Regions from separate parts of the Neobacillus canaveralius genome, predicted to be linked through region 3. Evidence: riboswitches for the same ligand, from Rfam matches in the RefSeq annotation. Region 3 holds a riboswitch; each other region holds the start of a gene.
What was found. A riboswitch is a leader RNA that binds a small molecule or an ion and turns the genes downstream of it on or off. The one in region 3 is predicted to bind S-adenosylmethionine.
Positions count from the first base shown of each region.

Region 1: it holds a riboswitch for S-adenosylmethionine, as region 3 does, so the genes downstream of both, ABC255_RS05765 (methionine biosynthesis PLP-dependent protein) here and ABC255_RS14170 (5-methyltetrahydropteroyltriglutamate--homocysteine S-methyltransferase) in region 3, are expected to answer to the same signal.
Region 2: it holds a riboswitch for S-adenosylmethionine, as region 3 does, so the genes downstream of both, metK (methionine adenosyltransferase) here and ABC255_RS14170 (5-methyltetrahydropteroyltriglutamate--homocysteine S-methyltransferase) in region 3, are expected to answer to the same signal.

Region 1 is NZ_JBDFLL010000001.1:1,193,412-1,199,334, reverse strand. It holds gene ABC255_RS05780 (DegT/DnrJ/EryC1/StrS family aminotransferase) at 1-783, opposite strand, end outside; gene ABC255_RS05775 (sugar transferase) at 803-1,423, opposite strand; gene ABC255_RS05770 (polysaccharide biosynthesis protein) at 1,451-3,274, opposite strand; SAM riboswitch class I at 3,712-3,826, shown strand; gene ABC255_RS05765 (methionine biosynthesis PLP-dependent protein) at 3,905-5,017, shown strand; gene metC (cystathionine beta-lyase) at 5,017-5,923, shown strand, end outside.
Region 2 is NZ_JBDFLL010000001.1:1,296,507-1,302,429, forward strand. It holds gene pckA (phosphoenolpyruvate carboxykinase (ATP)) at 1-739, opposite strand, end outside; SAM riboswitch class I at 957-1,097, shown strand; gene metK (methionine adenosyltransferase) at 1,300-2,505, shown strand; gene asnB (asparagine synthase (glutamine-hydrolyzing)) at 2,704-4,596, shown strand; gene ABC255_RS06365 (gamma carbonic anhydrase) at 4,639-5,151, opposite strand; gene ABC255_RS06370 (alpha/beta hydrolase) at 5,232-5,923, shown strand, end outside.
Region 3 is NZ_JBDFLL010000001.1:2,808,026-2,813,948, forward strand. It holds gene ABC255_RS14155 (DUF2089 domain-containing protein) at 106-477, shown strand; gene ABC255_RS14160 (SHOCT-like domain-containing protein) at 477-866, shown strand; gene ABC255_RS14165 (hypothetical protein) at 870-1,139, shown strand; gene ABC255_RS14170 (5-methyltetrahydropteroyltriglutamate--homocysteine S-methyltransferase) at 1,291-2,418, opposite strand; SAM riboswitch class I at 2,498-2,599, opposite strand; gene purT (formate-dependent phosphoribosylglycinamide formyltransferase) at 2,836-3,975, shown strand; gene ABC255_RS14180 (L-lactate MFS transporter) at 4,030-5,301, shown strand; gene ABC255_RS14185 (TetR-type transcription factor C-terminal domain-containing protein) at 5,669-5,923, shown strand, end outside.

The DNA of each region.
Region 1 (5,923 bases), 1.6 Mb from region 3:
ATTAACTCTTTCTTCTAATACCTCTAGTTGACCTCTTCCAATTCCTGCTACTATATTGCTCATTCGGTAGTTATAACCTAGCTGGCTATGCTGATAATATGGGGCTGGGTCCTTTGCCTGCGTTGCTAAAAAATGAGCTTTACTCAGTGCCCTCACATTATTAGAAACAAGCATTCCCCCACCCGATGCAGTAATTATTTTATTGCCATTAAATGAATAGATACCGAAGTCCCCTATAGTTCCACTTGCCGTACCTTTATAACTTGACCCTAATGATTCTGCAGCATCTTCAATAATAGGAACTTGATACCTTCTACAAATAGTGGAGAGTTCATCCATTTTGGCTGATTGCCCATATAGATTCACAATAATTACTGCTTTTGGTATTTTATCTTCCTCCAACGCATGCTTGAATGCCATCTCTAGTGCAGTTGGGGACATATTCCACGTATCGGGTTCAGAGTCGATAAAAACAGGGTCTGCACCTTGATACAAAATTGGATTGGCAGAAGCAACAAAGGTTAGGCTTGAACAAAAGACAGTATCGCCTTTTTGAACATTTAATACTGACAGGGCCAAGTGAATGGCTGCGGTTCCTGAACTCACAGCAACAGCTCCATTAACTCCGAACCTTCTAGCTATTTCTTTTTCAAATGCTTCTACATTTGGACCTAAAGGAGCAATCCAGTTGGATTCAAATGCTTCATTTATATACTTTAATTCAGTTCCACCCATATGGGGAGGAGAAAGAAAAACCCTATTTCTAGAGGGTATAGACACCAAATCAAACACCTCCAACTTTTTAATAGTTCGTTTTTTTTTCACTTCTATTTAACTCTGCACCTTTAAATAATTCCACTGTTACATGGCCGTCTTGACTAATGTTTTTTGGGCGAAGTAGCTTCAGAATCGTTAACCATATTATTTTCATATCCAGTAAAAGTGATTGATGTTTGACGTACCAAACATCTAGTTTAAATTTCTCTTCCCAGGTAATCGCATTTCGACCATTAATTTGTGCCCAACCTGTAATCCCTGGCTTAACTAAATGTCTTAGTGCTTGTTCCTCAGTATATAATGGTAAATACTCCATTAATAATGGCCTCGGTCCAACTAAACTTAGTTCGCCTTTTAACACGTTAATAAATTGTGGAAGTTCATCAATACTAAATTTTCTTAGAAAGTATCCGAATGAGGTCATACGTTGTTCATCAGATAAAAGTGAGCCATTTTTATCCTTCCACTCCGTCATACTTCGGAATTTATACAAATAAAAAGGCCTCCCATTTAATCCAGGACGCTGCTGTTTAAAAATGATAGGAGAACCCAGTTTCCATTTGACCAAAATTCCAATTAGTACAATAACAGGTGAGAAAATAATTAAAGTCATCAAAGAAATTACTACATCTATTACTCTCTTCATGAATTCACTCCCATTTCTTTATCATACTTATATTAAGATTGGGAATTGGGATACAGTAGTTCCTTTCTTGTTTGCAAGATCTACTATCCTCTTTCTTACTTCATCTTGATTCAAATTCGCATAGATTGATAATAGTTCTTCTATCTCCTGACTAAAAATAGTTGATGATTTCCCAATATAAATATTTGGATATATTTGTTCTTCTGTAAGCTCGTCATCTTTTAGTAATTCTTCGAAAATCTTTTCCCCTGGTCTGATCCCAGTGTATTCAATCCCGATTTCTTCAATAGAGTTACCAGATAGATTTATTAAATTTTTAGCCAAATCAACAATTTTCACTGGATCCCCCATATCCAAAATAAAAATTTCTCCCCCTCTTGCTAAAGCCCCTGCTTGAAGAACAAGCCTGGTTGCCTCTGGAATCGTCATAAAATAACGCACCATATCAGGGTGAGTGACAGTAATAGGACCTCCCTTTTTGATTTGATTTTTAAATAATGGGATTACACTTCCCCTGCTTCCAAGTACATTACCAAAACGAACAGTAACAAATCTTGTTAGGCTTTCCTTATCCATCTGTTGAATAATCATTTCGGCAAGTCTTTTTGTAGCTCCCATTACACTTGTAGGATTCACAGCTTTATCGGAAGAAATCATTACAAAGGTTTTAACTCCATTATAGCTAGCTGCTTGTGCGGTATTCATGGTCCCAATCACGTTATTTTTTATGGCCTCTTCTGGGTTAGATTCCATTAATGGAACATGCTTATGTGCAGCTGCATGATAGACCACATCTGGAAGATAAGTAGCCATTACATCCCTCATTTTTCTGCTATCCTGTATATCAGCAATAACTGGAATATATTCGATGTTTGTATTTTTAAAAGAATCCCTTAACTCCATATTTATGGAGAAAATGCTATTTTCTCCGTGCCCTAGTAAAATTAATTTAGCAGGTTCAAAAAGAGAAATTTGGCGGCAGATTTCTGAGCCAATCGAGCCCCCTGCACCTGTAACCAATACCACTTTATCTTTGATATATCCTGAAATACTCTGAATATCTAATTCAACTTGTTCCCTTCCTAACAAGTCTTCAACTTGAACATCACGAAAATGATTAACAGATACTTTTCCAACCATAAGGTCTTCGAGCATTGGAAGGACTTGGGTTTTAGCTCTTGTCTTAGCACATTCCATAAATATTTTATTTAATTCCTTTTTACTTAGGGATGGAATCGCAATCACAATGTTTTCAATTTTGTTTCTACTAACCATTTCTTCTAGGTTTGCAGTTCCACCAATCACTGGAATACCTAAAATATCAAGATTCCGCTTTTTTAAGTCATCATCGATAAACCCAACTGGCAATAGATCTGCTTTATTATTCTTTCTTATTTGCCTTGCCACCATCATCCCAGCAGATCCTGCACCTACAATGAGTGTTCGTCTTTTATTTTTTTCATTAATCAGAAAATTCTCCTGAAATAATCTCCAACTGAATCGAGTACCACCAATAAAAATTAAGTTCATCAACCATGTAACGGTAAAAAATCGATAGTTTGATAGATGAAAAAACACTTGTTGTACCAATGCTGCAATAATAATTGATATACTCACAACCTTAAAAATGCTTAATAATTCCCCTATACTCGCATATTCCCATGCTTTTTTGTACAATTTGCTTCTATATGTTAAGGCATAATGAGTGAGCAAAAGCACCAACGTGAAATTGGCAGTAGGGCTACTTAGTGTAACGTCTCCTTCTACCAAATAATGACTAAGGATAATCGATGAAAATAAAATACATGTATCAAATAATATAAACAAAGAAATTCTCAGTCGAAAAGTCATGTTCCCACCCCTTTCTTTTTCTTGAAAAATTTTAATTATATACTCCTTTTAAAAGCACATAATGAAAATTTTTATAAAATGGGCATTTAACCCGTCCTCACATCATACTCTTGACGACTAGCGTCTAAGGTTCACTGACCCACAGTATGACCGAGTGCCTCCTGGGATAATGGAAAGGAGACATCACCATTAAAAACATATAAAGTGCGATTTTGTACTTAATAAAGAATATAATCATAAAAAAATTTGGTTTTATTTCCCTATATAGTTTATTTTAGTTCTTTATACAGAACGTGTCAATCTGAAAATCACTTATATCGAACTTAGAAAATACATCATTTTATACCTTTCAAACATTATTATGTCATTATTAATAGAAAAATGTTGACTAGGCTTTCTATTTGTAGTAAATTTTATAAATAATCTAAATACTTATGTTCTTATCAAGAGAGGTAGAGGGAATGGCCCTATGACGCCTCAGCAACCATCAATGGTTATTTCATTGAAAAGGTGCTAAGTCCAACAAGTTATTGGTAACTTGGAAGATAAGAAGAATGACAATGCTTACAGCATCCAAAGTCTTCTTCTTAAAGAAGACTTTTTTTATTATTCATATAGGAGTGGTTGACCATGTATAAGATTGATACGAAGCTAGCTCAAATTGGAAATCGCAGCGAAACTGCGACAGGGACGGTTAATCCTCCCGTTTATTTTTCAACTGCCTACCGTCATGAGGGTATTGGGCAGTCAACAGGGTTTGATTACACACGGACAGGTAATCCGACTCGACAGCTGCTTGAAAAGGCGATTGCCGATTTAGAAGGTGCAGATCAAGGATTTGCCTGTAGTTCGGGTATGGCAGCTATTTTTACAATTCTTTCTCTTTTCGAGTCTGGGGACGAATGGATTGTGAGCGAGGATTTATATGGTGGTACTTATAGATTACTAGAACAAGGCTTCAAAAAATGGGGATTACAAACAAATTATGTAAATACCTGTAATATTGAATTGATTGAAAGTAACATAACTCCGCAGACAAAAGCAATTTTCCTAGAAACACCAACAAATCCGCTTATGCAGGAATCAGATATTGCGGCTGTTTCAGAAATCGCAAAAAAACACGGAATCTTGCTGATTGTCGACAATACCTTCTACACACCACTAATTCAGCAACCAATCCTGCTAGGTGCAGATATTGTCATCCATAGTGCAACCAAATACTTAGGCGGTCATAATGATGTTCTTGCTGGTCTTGTTGTTGCCAAGGGGAAAGAACTTTGCGAGGCTCTTGCCTTCCACCATAACGGAGCAGGCGGTGTCTTAAGTCCTTTTGATTCCTGGTTAGTAATGCGTGGAATGAAAACATTGTCACTAAGAATGGAAAGACATGAACGCAATGCAAAAGCGATTGTTGAATACCTGTCTAACCATGATGGTATTACAGATGTACTGTACCCAGGAAAAGGTGGAATGGTATCCTTCCGCTTACAAGATGAAGCATGGGTCAATCCATTCCTTCAAAGTCTTTCACTGATCTGCTTTGCTGAAAGTCTTGGTGGAACTGAAAGCTTTATCACCTATCCTGCAACACAGACACATGCCGATATTCCAGAAGAGATTCGAATTCAGTCAGGTGTTTGTAATCGACTATTAAGATTCTCTGTAGGACTTGAAGACCCAACAGACATCATTGAAGACCTTGAACATGCACTAGCTAAATTAAAAGAAGGAGTGATTGGATAATGAGTTCAGAAAATTATAGTTTTGAAACCAAGCTCCTTCATAATCAGCATAAAGTCGATCCGGCCACGGGAGCAGTAAGCGTGCCGATTCAACATGCTTCTACTTTCCATCAATTTGATATAGAAAGTTACGGAAAATACGATTACGCTAGAAGTGGAAATCCTACGAGAGAAGCGTTAGAGGATGTTATCGCAGAACTTGAGGGTGGAACGAGAGGCTTTGCTTTTTCGTCAGGAATGGCTGCTATTTCAACAGCCTTCCTTCTTCTTTCATCTGGTGACCATATAGTAATTACCGACGATGTGTATGGTGGTACATATCGAATGGTCACTCAGGTACTGACTCGTTTTGGAATTGAACATACCTTTGTAGATATGACAGATCTTGATCAAGTAAAAGAGGCAATTCAGCCTAACACCAAAGCATTTTATGTTGAAACACCGTCAAATCCTTTATTAAAGGTGACGGATATCCAAGCCATTACAACTTTGGCAAAAGAGATCAACGCAATCACTTATGTAGATAACACTTTTTTAACCCCTGAGTACCAACGACCTTTAGAGCTTGGTGCGGATGTTGTACTCCACAGTGCAACTAAGTTTTTATCAGGACATAGTGATGTCGTTGCAGGTCTTGCGGTTGTTAAGGATGAAGAATTAGGTAAAAGGCTGTATTCCTTACAAAATTCTTTTGGCGCAGTACTTGGGCCACAGGATGCATGGCTCGTGCTTAGAGGAATAAAAACCCTGCATGTCAGACTCGAACAGTCACAAAAATCCGCTATTAAAATAGCAGAATTCTTAGAGACTCATCCATTAATTGAGAAGGTTTATTATCCTGGACTTGAAAATCATCCACAGCACGAGCTTCAAAAAAGTCAGAGTAAAGGACCTGGTGCAGTTTTAT
Region 2 (5,923 bases), 1.5 Mb from region 3:
TTGGGTCTGCAGATAAAGTGGTTTTTCCTGTCCCAGAAAGACCGAAGAACAAAGCAACATCACCTTCAACACCAATATTAGCAGAGCAGTGCATAGAGAAAATATTATTCTCAGGCAGCAGGTAGTTCATTATTGAGAAGATTGATTTTTTCATTTCACCAGCATATTCCGTTCCGCCGATTAAGATCGTCCGTTTTTCGAAAGAGATAATAATAAAGGTTTCAGACTTTGTTCCGTCTATAACCGGATTTGCTTTAAAGTTAGGAGCCGAAATGACAGTGAATCCGGGTTTATGTGTCAGCAATTCCTCTTCACTAGGCCGAATAAACAATTGATGGGCGAATAAATTATGCCAAGCATATTCATTCACAATTTGAATCGGCAATTGGGTCTTTTTATCAGCACCTGCAAACCCTTTAAAGACGAATATTTCATTTTTTTCTTTTAAGTAGTCTAAAACTTTTTGATAGAGGTTATTAAATATTTCTTCTGAAATTGGCTGATTTAAATTGCCCCAATCAATTTTATCCTTAATGGATTCTTCCATGACAATAAATTTGTCTTGAGGAGATCTTCCAGTATATTTACCTGTTGATACACTTATCGCACCAGTTGAGGTTAGTTTTCCCTCATTCCTAGATAGAATTTTTTCCACTAATTGAGGAACAGACATTTGAATGTGCACATGGCTTTCTTCCAGCAATTGGCTTAATTCATTTGGGACATGTACTGAATTCATCAGAACGAACCTTCCTTTTCAAGTTTTTAATTGTCAATATATTCATAAAAAGTATAACACATTTAATTTAATAGTCTATACTAATTGGTAAATTTGGGTTGTATTATTAAGTATTAAATTTAAATGGAAAAATTTCATATATTTATCCTTAATTTGCTAGCAAATTCGTTGACAACGCTCGACAGGTTCAAGTATGATACTAATTTGAACGGATACTCTCTTATCCTGAGCTGGTGGAGGGACAGGCCCTATGAAACCCAGCAACCTGCTTTATGAGAAGACCATCCTATTTATTGGTCCTATTCTCAAGTGCGAAGGTGCTAATCTGACGCAAGGCTTTGACCTTGAACGATAAGAGTGAAAGGACCGGAACAACCTTTCCTCACAATGGTAAGGTTTTTTGTTTTGTATAGACCTTTTATCAATAGAGTTACTAATAAAAATCCTTTGTTTATTTCATACTAAGGGAATGAGTACCGTATCAATTTCAGTGGTTCTAGAAGTATTCCTGTAACCTTCAAATGGACCTTGATTTATCTCATAATATAGGAGGAAATCAGATGTCAACAAAACGTCGTCGTTTGTTCACTTCTGAATCAGTTACCGAAGGTCATCCAGATAAAATCTGTGACCAAATATCTGATTCGATTTTAGATGCCATTTTAGCAAAGGATGCAAATGCCCGGGTTGCTGCTGAAACATCCGTCACAACTGGATTAGTCTTAGTTGCAGGTGAAATCACTACATCTACTTACGTTGATATTCCAAAAATCGTTCGTGAAACAATTAAGGGTATTGGCTATAATCGTGCAAAATATGGCTTTGACTCCGAGACATGTGGTGTTATCACTTCTATTGGTGAGCAATCTCCTGACATTGCGATGGGGGTCGATCAGGCTCTAGAAGCACGTGAAGGGCAAATGTCTGATGAAGAAATCGAAGCTATTGGTGCAGGAGACCAAGGTTTAATGTTTGGTTTTGCATGTAATGAAACCAAAGAATTAATGCCTCTTCCCATTTCCTTGGCACACAAGCTTGCACGTCGTTTAACAGAGGTTCGTAAAGAGGAAATTCTTCCTTACCTGCGTCCAGATGGAAAGACACAAGTAACGGTAGAATATGATGAGAATGACAAACCTGTCCGTATCGATACGATTGTTATTTCTACACAGCACCATCCCGAAATTACGTTAGAGCAAATCCAACGTAACGTAAAAGAGTATGTGATTAATCCAGTTGTGCCGAAAGAACTAATTGATGAAAATACAAAGTATTTCATTAATCCAACAGGTCGTTTTGTTATCGGTGGACCTCAAGGAGATGCAGGTTTAACAGGACGTAAAATTATTGTAGATACGTATGGTGGTTATGCACGTCACGGCGGTGGAGCTTTCTCTGGTAAAGATCCTACAAAAGTTGACCGTTCTGCAGCCTATGCCGCTCGTTATGTTGCAAAGAATATTGTAGCAGCAGGACTTGCTGATAAAGTTGAAGTTCAGCTTGCATACGCAATTGGGGTAGCAAAGCCGGTTTCCATTTCTATTGATACTTTTGGTACTGGCAAAGTGAGTGAAGATGTATTAGTTGATCTTGTAGGTGCAAATTTTGATCTTCGTCCTGCTGGAATTATCAACATGTTAAATTTACGCCGCCCAATTTACAAGCAAACAGCGGCATATGGTCATTTTGGCCGTACAGATGTTGATCTTCCTTGGGAGCGTACAGATAAAGTGGACGCATTACGTCAACAAGCAAATATTAAATAGACAAATTAGGGGAGTTGCATTTAGTGTAACTCTCTTTTGCATTTAGTCGTCTAAGTTTAGGGCAATGTGTTTAGGTTAAAACTATTTGTACCTGAATTTTCCTACCTTTCACACTGACATTTTTATATGAATAGTGGTAGGATAAGAGAGTATGTTTTTTAAGTTTGGATATTTAGATTGGAGTAGGTGAAGTACATAATGTGTGGTTTTATTGGTTGTGTACACGACAAGGAACAACATTTTCGTGATGAGCAAAAACAACAATTCAAAAATATGAACGATATTATAACCCATCGTGGACCTGATGATGAAGGTTTTTATTATGATGACCATATTCAATTCGGTTTTCGCCGCTTAAGTATTATTGATATTGAATGCGGGCACCAGCCATTAACGTATGAAGATGAGCGCTATTGGATTATTTTTAATGGAGAGGTTTATAACTACCTGGAACTTCGTGAAGAATTGCTCAAAGAAGGCTTACAGTTTGCAACAAACTCTGATACAGAGGTTATTATCGCTTTATATAGCCATTTGAAAGAGAAGGCTGTTGAAAAACTGCGTGGGATGTTTGCCTTCACGATTTGGGATAAACAAGAACAAACGGTATTCGGTGCAAGGGATCCTTTCGGAATTAAACCATACTTCTATTTTGAGGATGGGGAAAGAACATTTTTTGCTTCTGAGAAGAAGAGCATCCTTCTAGCGCTAGAGCACGATGTATTAGATTATGATTCCCTGCAACACTATTTAACGTATCAGTTTGTCCCAGAACCAAACACGATGTCAAAAGGGATTCATAAGCTAGAGCCAGGACATTATTTTACAAAAAGAATCGGCTCTCCGATGGAAATTAAAAGATATTGGAAAGCACATTTTAACCCGGTTCAAAAATCGGAATCAGAGTTTACCAAAGAAATACAAGATGTGTTAATCGATTCAGTTAAAATGCATATGAGAAGTGATGTACCTGTTGGGTCTTTCCTTTCCGGCGGAATCGACTCTTCTATTATTGCTTCGATTGCAAAACAATTTCATCCAGCCATTAAGACGTTTTCAGTAGGTTTCGAGCAAAATGGTTTTAGTGAAATAGATGTTGCAAAGGAAACGGCTGATAAGCTTGGGGTAGAAAATATCAGTTATGTGATTACACCGCAGGAATACATGAATGAATTGCCGAAAATCATTTGGCATATGGATGATCCACTTGCAGACCCTGCAGCGATTCCGTTGTACTTTGTCGCTCGTGAAGCAAGAAAGCATGTTACCGTTGTTCTTTCTGGTGAAGGTGCTGATGAATTGTTTGGCGGCTACAATATTTATCGTGAGCCACAGGATTTAGAAGTGTTTAATAAAATCCCAAGAGTAGGAAAAGTACTGTTAAAAGGGATTGCAAACATGATGCCTGAAGGAATGAAAGGGAAGAGCTTTATAGAGCGTGGCGTAACTCCTATGGAAGAACGATATATTGGTAATGCTAAAATGTTCACGGAGGAAGAAAAAAGAGACTTGCTTTCTGTTTACCGTGAAGGTTTAGATTACACGGATATCACAAAACCACTTTATGCTGAATCAAAAGGCTATGATCCAGTTGATCGTATGCAATTTATTGATATTCATACATGGATGCGCGGTGATATTTTATTAAAAGCTGATAAAATGACGATGGCTCATTCATTAGAGCTCCGAGTTCCATTCTTGGATAAAGTGGTTTTTGAAGCAGCATCGAAAATTCCAACTAGCTTGAAGACAGCTAACGGTACAACGAAGTATATTTTACGAAAAGCAGCAGAAGGAATTGTTCCTGAGCATGTATTGAATCGTAAGAAACTTGGGTTCCCAGTACCAATTCGCCACTGGCTGAAGAATGAAATGAATGAGTGGGCAAAAACGATTATTAGAGAAAGTAACACGGATCATTTATTTAATAAATCTTACGTGTTAAGACTTCTTGAAGACCACTGTCAAGGGAAGGCTGATAACAGCCGTAAAATATGGACCGTGCTTATCTTTATGATATGGCACCAGGTTTATGTGGAGGGTAAATACTCCTTTTCAGGACAAAAAGAACTTCAGACTATGAAAAATTAATTACAAAGCACCCATAAAATTATGGGTGCTTTGTATTTTTAATTATTTCTGAAGTGACTTATAATACTGAGCTTTCTCTGCATATTCTGTATAAATCCTGTGCATTTCTTTTTTGTCATGTTCATTTAATTCTCTAATAACTTTAGCTGGTCTGCCAAATGCTAATGTATTAGGAGGGATTTTTTTGCCTTGGGGTACAAGACTGCCTGCACCGATAAAAGCACCTTCACCAATTTCTGCTTGATCAAGAATAATGGAGCCCATGCCGATCAATGCCTTTTTTCCAATAATACAGCTGTGGAGTATCACCTGATGACCAACAGTTACTTCATCCTCTAAAATTAATGGATTATTGGGGCTTTGATGCAGAACGCAGTTGTCCTGAATATTTACTCTACAACCGATGACTGTAGGCGCGACATCTCCTCTAATGACAGAATTAAACCAGACGCTGGATTCTTCACCTATTTCAACCTCACCTGTAATGGTGGTGAAATCTGCGATGAATACAGATTCAGCAATTTTTGGGTTTTTATCTTTGTATGGATAAATCATTTGGGTCGCTCCTTTTTGACTGAAATACATATTCACTTTAATATTATACTAAATAGAATATTTTTCTAGGGGGAAAAACTATGTGGAAGTGGGAAGCAGAAGGGGAAGCGAAGGCCGTAATCGTGATGGTTCATGGTGCAATGGAACATCACAGACGATATGGCTGGCTCATTGAAATGTGGCGCGAGTCTGGTTTTCATGTCATTATGGGTGATCTTCCTGGGCAAGGCATGACAACTAGATCCCGCAGAGGACATATAGATTCATTTGAAGAGTACATAAGTGAAGTAAAGGAATGGATAAAAGCAGCCTTCCGTTATGAAATACCTGTGTTTTTATTCGGCCATAGTATGGGCGGGTTAATTGCAATTCGTTTGCTGCAGGAAGAAAGATTTGACTTGGCAGGGGTCATTCTCTCATCACCTTGCTTAGGTTTAGTTCATACCCCTCCGAAAATTTTAGATTTACTGTCATACGGAATAAATGTAGTTTTTCCTTCATTAAAAATGAATTCAGGCATAACCGTTGATATGGCTACCAGAAATCAAGATGTAATTGAGGCAGATAAAGATGATACCCTCTATATCACAAAAGTCTCTGTTAGGTGGTACCGAGAGTTAGTCGAGGCTATGAAAGAGGCGTTTCTGTCAATCGAAGGCACAAAAGATGTTCCGATGCTTGTTATGCAAGCTAGTGATGATAAAATTGTTAATAAGATTCCTGTTAAGGATTGGTTTAACCATGCACCACTATCAGAAAAAAGGTTTAAAGA
Region 3 (5,923 bases):
TTTATTGAATTAAAATCTATAATTTCATAAATAATTTTAAGTTTTTGTTTGAAAACAAAAAGATATGGTGTATGATATGTTTAAATAAAAAGAAAGGAGAACATTATGGCGTATCCTTTACTTACAACATGTCCTGTCTGCAGGAAAGCGCTTAAAATCACTAAGCTACAGTGTAACCATTGCCAGACAACGGTAGAAAATGAATTTGAAGTATCAAGCTTGGCGGCCCTAGGTCAGGAACAGCTGCATTTTATTGAGATTTTTCTTAAATGCCGTGGAAATATCAAAGAGGTCGAGAAGGAGCTCGGGATTTCCTATCCGACAGTCAGAGGGAAATTAGATGAAATTATCTCTGCTCTGGGATATTCCTCTCAAAAGAAACCGGAAGTCGATAAGAAAAAAATTGTATCTTTATTGGAAAAAGGCGAAATTACGGCAGAGGAAGCTATTCAGTTATTAAAAGAGGGGGAAGTATAATGAAGGACGAAATTTCGAGAGTCTTAACGCTGGTAGAAGAAGGTAAGATTGATAAGGAAAAAGCAAGTGAATTAATTACAATCTTACAAGGTAAAAATCAACCAGAGCTAGTGACAATAAAGAAAGAAGCCCCGTATGGAAATAAAATGCTAAAGGTTCGTGTGACCTCCCAAGAAGGTGATAATGTAAATGTGAATTTACCGATTAATCTGGTAAAGGCTGTTTTAAAAGTAGGCACCAATATTGCTGAAAAAATACCTGAGGCTGAAAAATATGTAAAAGATATTAACGTTGACCTGCTCATCGAAGCAATTGAAAACGAATTGGACGGAGAGATTGTTAACATCACTTCGGCCAATGGGGATAAAGTTTTTGTGGTAATTGAGTAGATTATGTTAAAAGTTAAGTTGAAGGTAAAAGATAAACGATTCTCCATTCCCGTTCCCTATGGAGTGTTAAATTTGGTCAGTTTAATTATTACATCAAAAAAGATAAATCGCTTAATAAACAAAGCGATTGAAAAGGATGGCAGCAAATTCATCTTCCCTGAGATTGAAAGAAAAGATTTGAAGCCGTTGCTGCAGGGATTACAAAAACACAGTGGAGTTATCCTGGTTGAAACGAAATTGAAGGATGGAACTGAGGTAGAAGTAAAGCTTTAATGAAAACTTTAAACCCATTTTCCACTACAGGATGCTTTTATTTTTATAATGAATAAACCGAAAATATGAAAGAGTTTATTCATTTCTTGCATATTTCCGGTTTTTTTACATTTTAAAAACATCTGAAGGATATACTATTTATTCAATATATTTAGAGAGAACCCCAAACACTTTTCGCTATGTTTATAACGTGCTTGATCTTATTCCATTGATCTTCCTCTGTTAAAATATTTCCTTCTTCTGTACTTGCAAAGCCACATTGCGGACTTAAAGCTAAGTTTTCTAAAGGTATAGACTGGCTTGCTTCATTAATCCGTGCTTTAATGGTGTCAACATTTTCAAGTTCCGGCAATTTTGAGGTGATTAATCCCAGAACAACAGTCAAGTCAGGGCGGTTAAAGCTTTTTAATGGTTCAAAATCACCAGAACGTTGATCATCGTATTCTAAGAATAGGCCATCTACATTTAATTCAGCGAAAATAGCATCTGAAATATGGTCATATCCTCCGCTTGTAATATAAGTAGATTTAAAATTTCCGCGGCAAATGTGCATTGTAATTAACAAATCATCCGGCTTGTCTGCAATAACGTCATTAATACACGCGACTCTAGTTTTGATGACATCCTGTACGTTTTTGCCTTCTTTTTCTACCACAGCTGTAATACGTTCTTCCGAGACAAAATCAATCCAAGAGGTATCATCTAATTGTAAGTAACGACAGCCTGCATCATAGAATGCTTGAATTGCCTTTCTGTAAGCAGCAACAGTATCGTTATAAAACTCCTCTTTATTGCCGTTATAATACTCATCACCTTGAATTCTAGTAAAAAGCATATTTGGGCTAGGAATAGAGAACTTCGCCACTTGGCTGCCATCCCCATATTCTTCAACCGCTTCTTTTAAAAATTGAAAGTGTTGTATCATATAATGGTGATCGAAGTCGACCTTACCAACGACTTTAATGGCATTATTTCTTGTTTTGGCACCTTTGAAGGCACTAACATATTGGCTTTCAAAGAATTCTACACCTTGAAGCCCGGCTAAAAAGTCCAAGTGCCACCAAGAACGTCGAAACTCACCATCCGTAATGGACTTAAGACCTACCTCGATTTGTTTTTGTACTAGTTTCGCGATTTCTTTATCCTCTACATCCTTTAGGTCTGCTTTATCAATCTCCCCGTTTGCAAAAGCCTTTCTTGCTGCTTTAATCGGTTCTGTTCTAAGGAAACTCCCTACATGATCTGCTTTAAAAGGAGCTTTAACTAGTGTTTTTGTCATCTATTATTACCTTCTTTCAATATTATAAAAAAACCCTCTTCTTAAAAAAAAGAAGAGGGGGAAGTCCATAACCAATCTCTTCTTATCTTCAAGCATTCACTACTGGAATTGGCACAGTACTATTAATTAGTCTGCTGCCGAGGCTTCATAGGGCCAGTCCCTCAACCTCTCTTGATAAGAGTATTCTTGCTTATTTAATTACCTGTTAAGTTACACGTATTCAGATAATCTGTCAACCAATAAAACCTACGATACCGCTTACTTTCATAAAAGCGAACAATATTAAATTTTAAAAATTAAACGTTCGTGTTTTGGTGAAAACATTTGCTTGAAATCGATAAAAATATGAGATATTATAATCAAAAGACAAACAATAAGGGGTTGTAGTAGGTGTTTGATACACATGCGAAAAAGGTAATGTTACTTGGTTCAGGCGAACTTGGAAAAGAGACGATCATTGAGGCTCAGCGTCTTGGACTGGAGACGATTGCAGTTGACCGTTATGAAAATGCTCCTGCTATGCAGGTGGCACACCGTTCTTATGTGGTGGACATGCTTGACGGAGAAGAACTTCGTAGAGTAATAGAAAGAGAGAAACCAGATTTGGTGGTTCCCGAAATCGAGGCGATTGCAACAGAAACACTAGTGGAACTTGAAAACGAAGGTTTTCGTATCGTACCGACAGCTAAAGCCGTGAACCTCACCATGGATAGGGAAGGAATTCGCCGATTGGCTAGTGAAGAACTAGGGCTTCAAACAGCGAAGTACGCATTTGCAGACACCCTTTATGAACTAAGGAAAGCCGTAGAGAAAATCGGAACTCCCTGTGTCATTAAACCGATTATGAGTTCTTCTGGTAAAGGACAAACCATTTGCCGTTCGATTGAGGATGTAGAATGCTCTTGGAATGAGGCGATTTCTGGTGGAAGAGGTAACAAAGCCCGAATCATTGTGGAGGAATTTATCCATTTTGATTCTGAAATTACCCTATTAACCGTTCGCTCTGTTTCTGGTACAACGTTCTGTGCTCCCATTGGGCATGTGCAAAAAGATGGTGATTATATAGAATCCTGGCAGCCGCATGCTATGTCAGAGGAACAAATCTTAGAGGCGCAGGATATCGCAAAAAAAATCACGGATGCGCTTGGTGGATACGGAGTTTTTGGTGTGGAATTATTTCTTTCAGCTCAAGGTGTCTATTTTAGTGAAGTTTCACCACGACCACATGATACGGGGATGGTAACAATGGCTACGCAGGATCTATCTGAATTCGCCTTACATGTAAGAGCTATTTTAGGATATCCGATTCCAGATGTTCAGCTAGTAAAATCGGGTGCAAGTCATACGATTAAGGCTGCAAAAGAAAGTAAGATTTACCACATATCTGGAATAGCAGAAACCTTATCGATCCCTCATACACAAGTTCGGGTATTTGGTAAACCAGAAACAAAAGTGGGACGACGTATGGCAGTAGTGTTAAGCAACGGGGAATCTGTCGATGAGGCTAGAGAAAGAGCGGAATTGGGAGCTTCTAAAATGACAGTGACCTATGAATAATTAGTCGTGGAATTATCGACAACAAGACCACAATTTGGAAAGAGGGATGGATGAATGCATACAAAAAATCGTTGGTTAATCGCGCTATCGGCGGTTGGCATACATATTTCAATTGGTTCGGTTTACGCCTGGAGTGTCTTCACAAAACCACTTCAACAAGAAATGGGCTGGGGGTTAAAGCAAATTTCCTTCACGTTTAGCTTGGCAATTCTTTTCTTAGGACTTTCTGCAGCTTTTTTAGGGCATTTTGTGGAGAAGTTTGGTCCGCGAGCAGCTGGAACACTAAGCGCAGTGTTTTTTGGGACTGGAGTAGCTGGGGCAGGTTTTGCTATTCAAATAGAATCATTGCTATTACTCTATTTATTTTATGGGATGATCGCTGGAATTGGGTTAGGCGTTGGATATATTACACCGGTTTCTACGCTGGTAAAATGGTTTCCTGACAGAAGGGGTCTTGCAACAGGACTAGCGATTATGGGATTTGGATTTGCTTCCTTAATCAGCAGTCCTGTTATGAATCATTTAATCGTGAATTATGGGATTTCCAACACCTTTTATTTACTTGGAGCGGCATACTTCATTATCATATTTTGTTCTGCACAATATCTTGCTCCACCGAAAGAAGGTTGGGTACCTAAGGGTATGGCAGCGGCAGGACAAAAATCAGGCGGTATGAAATTAAAAGAAGATTTGCGTCAGTTAACGGCAAATGAGGCAGTCAAAACAAGACAGTTTTGGGCATTATGGTTGATGTTATTTATCAATGTTACCTGTGGAATTGCGATTCTTTCGGTGGCATCGCCGATGGCTCAAGAGCTAGTAGGAATGACCGCAACTGGGGCTGCAACAATGGTAGGAATAATGGGGTTATTTAACGGCGGAGGAAGGATTGTTTGGGCGACCATCTCTGATTACATCGGAAGACCAAATGTCTACACACTATTCTTTGCTTTTCAAATTGTTGCCTTTTTTATGCTTCCAAATATAACAGTAGCTATTCTATTTTCTATAATCGTTTATATGATTATGACCTGTTATGGAGGAGGTTTTTCATCCATACCGGCATATATCGGCGATTTGTTTGGAACTAAGCAGCTTGGGGCTATTCATGGATATATTTTGACAGCATGGGCAGCAGCTGGTCTAGCGGGACCGATCTTTGTATCATGGGTTAGAGAAACAACCGGAAGCTATCAGGGGACATTAGTTATTTTTTCAGGAATCTTTATTGTCGCTCTAACGGTTTCACTGCTTATCCGTCTTGATATTAAGAAAATAAGGGCTATGAGTGAAAATCAAATGATGAAAAATGCGGGGAATTTTTAGAAAACGAAATTAGTTCTAGTTATATTAATGTTCGAAAAGCTGCCAATTCGGCAGCTTTTTATGTTTTATCAAAATATTAATAAATCGACCTGTCTCAAAGACCAATGAAGGTAAGATCCTTGAATACAGGAGGTTTCTATCATCTGAAGTAGTTACACCTACTTCGGTTTTTTATATACAAAAATTAAACGTTGTTCAAAAATAAAACATCATTCAAAAAAATGCTTGCAAAGTTAAAAAGGTGCTGTTAAATTATACTTAACACCAAATATTCAGATAATTAAATAAGGTTTAAAAACCGAACCTTGTTTAAAAAGATAATGTAAGCGGTTCCTTTGGTTTCTAATTCTATCAAAGCGGTGATCCTATGAAACTTTCAGAAAAGAAAATCCTCCGAAAGAAGGAACAAATTCTTCTTTCAGCCATTGAAATAGTGAATAGAAGAGGCTACAGTGGTGCAACCATGGAGGAAATTGCAGCCGAACTTTTAATGACAAAAGGGTCCCTCTATTATTATTTCAAAAATAAAAGTGATTTAATGTACCAATGTCATAACTTTGTCCTTTCCCAGGCAACAGAGGATTTGCGAGAAATTCTGAATACAGGGGAAGGAAGTGCAACA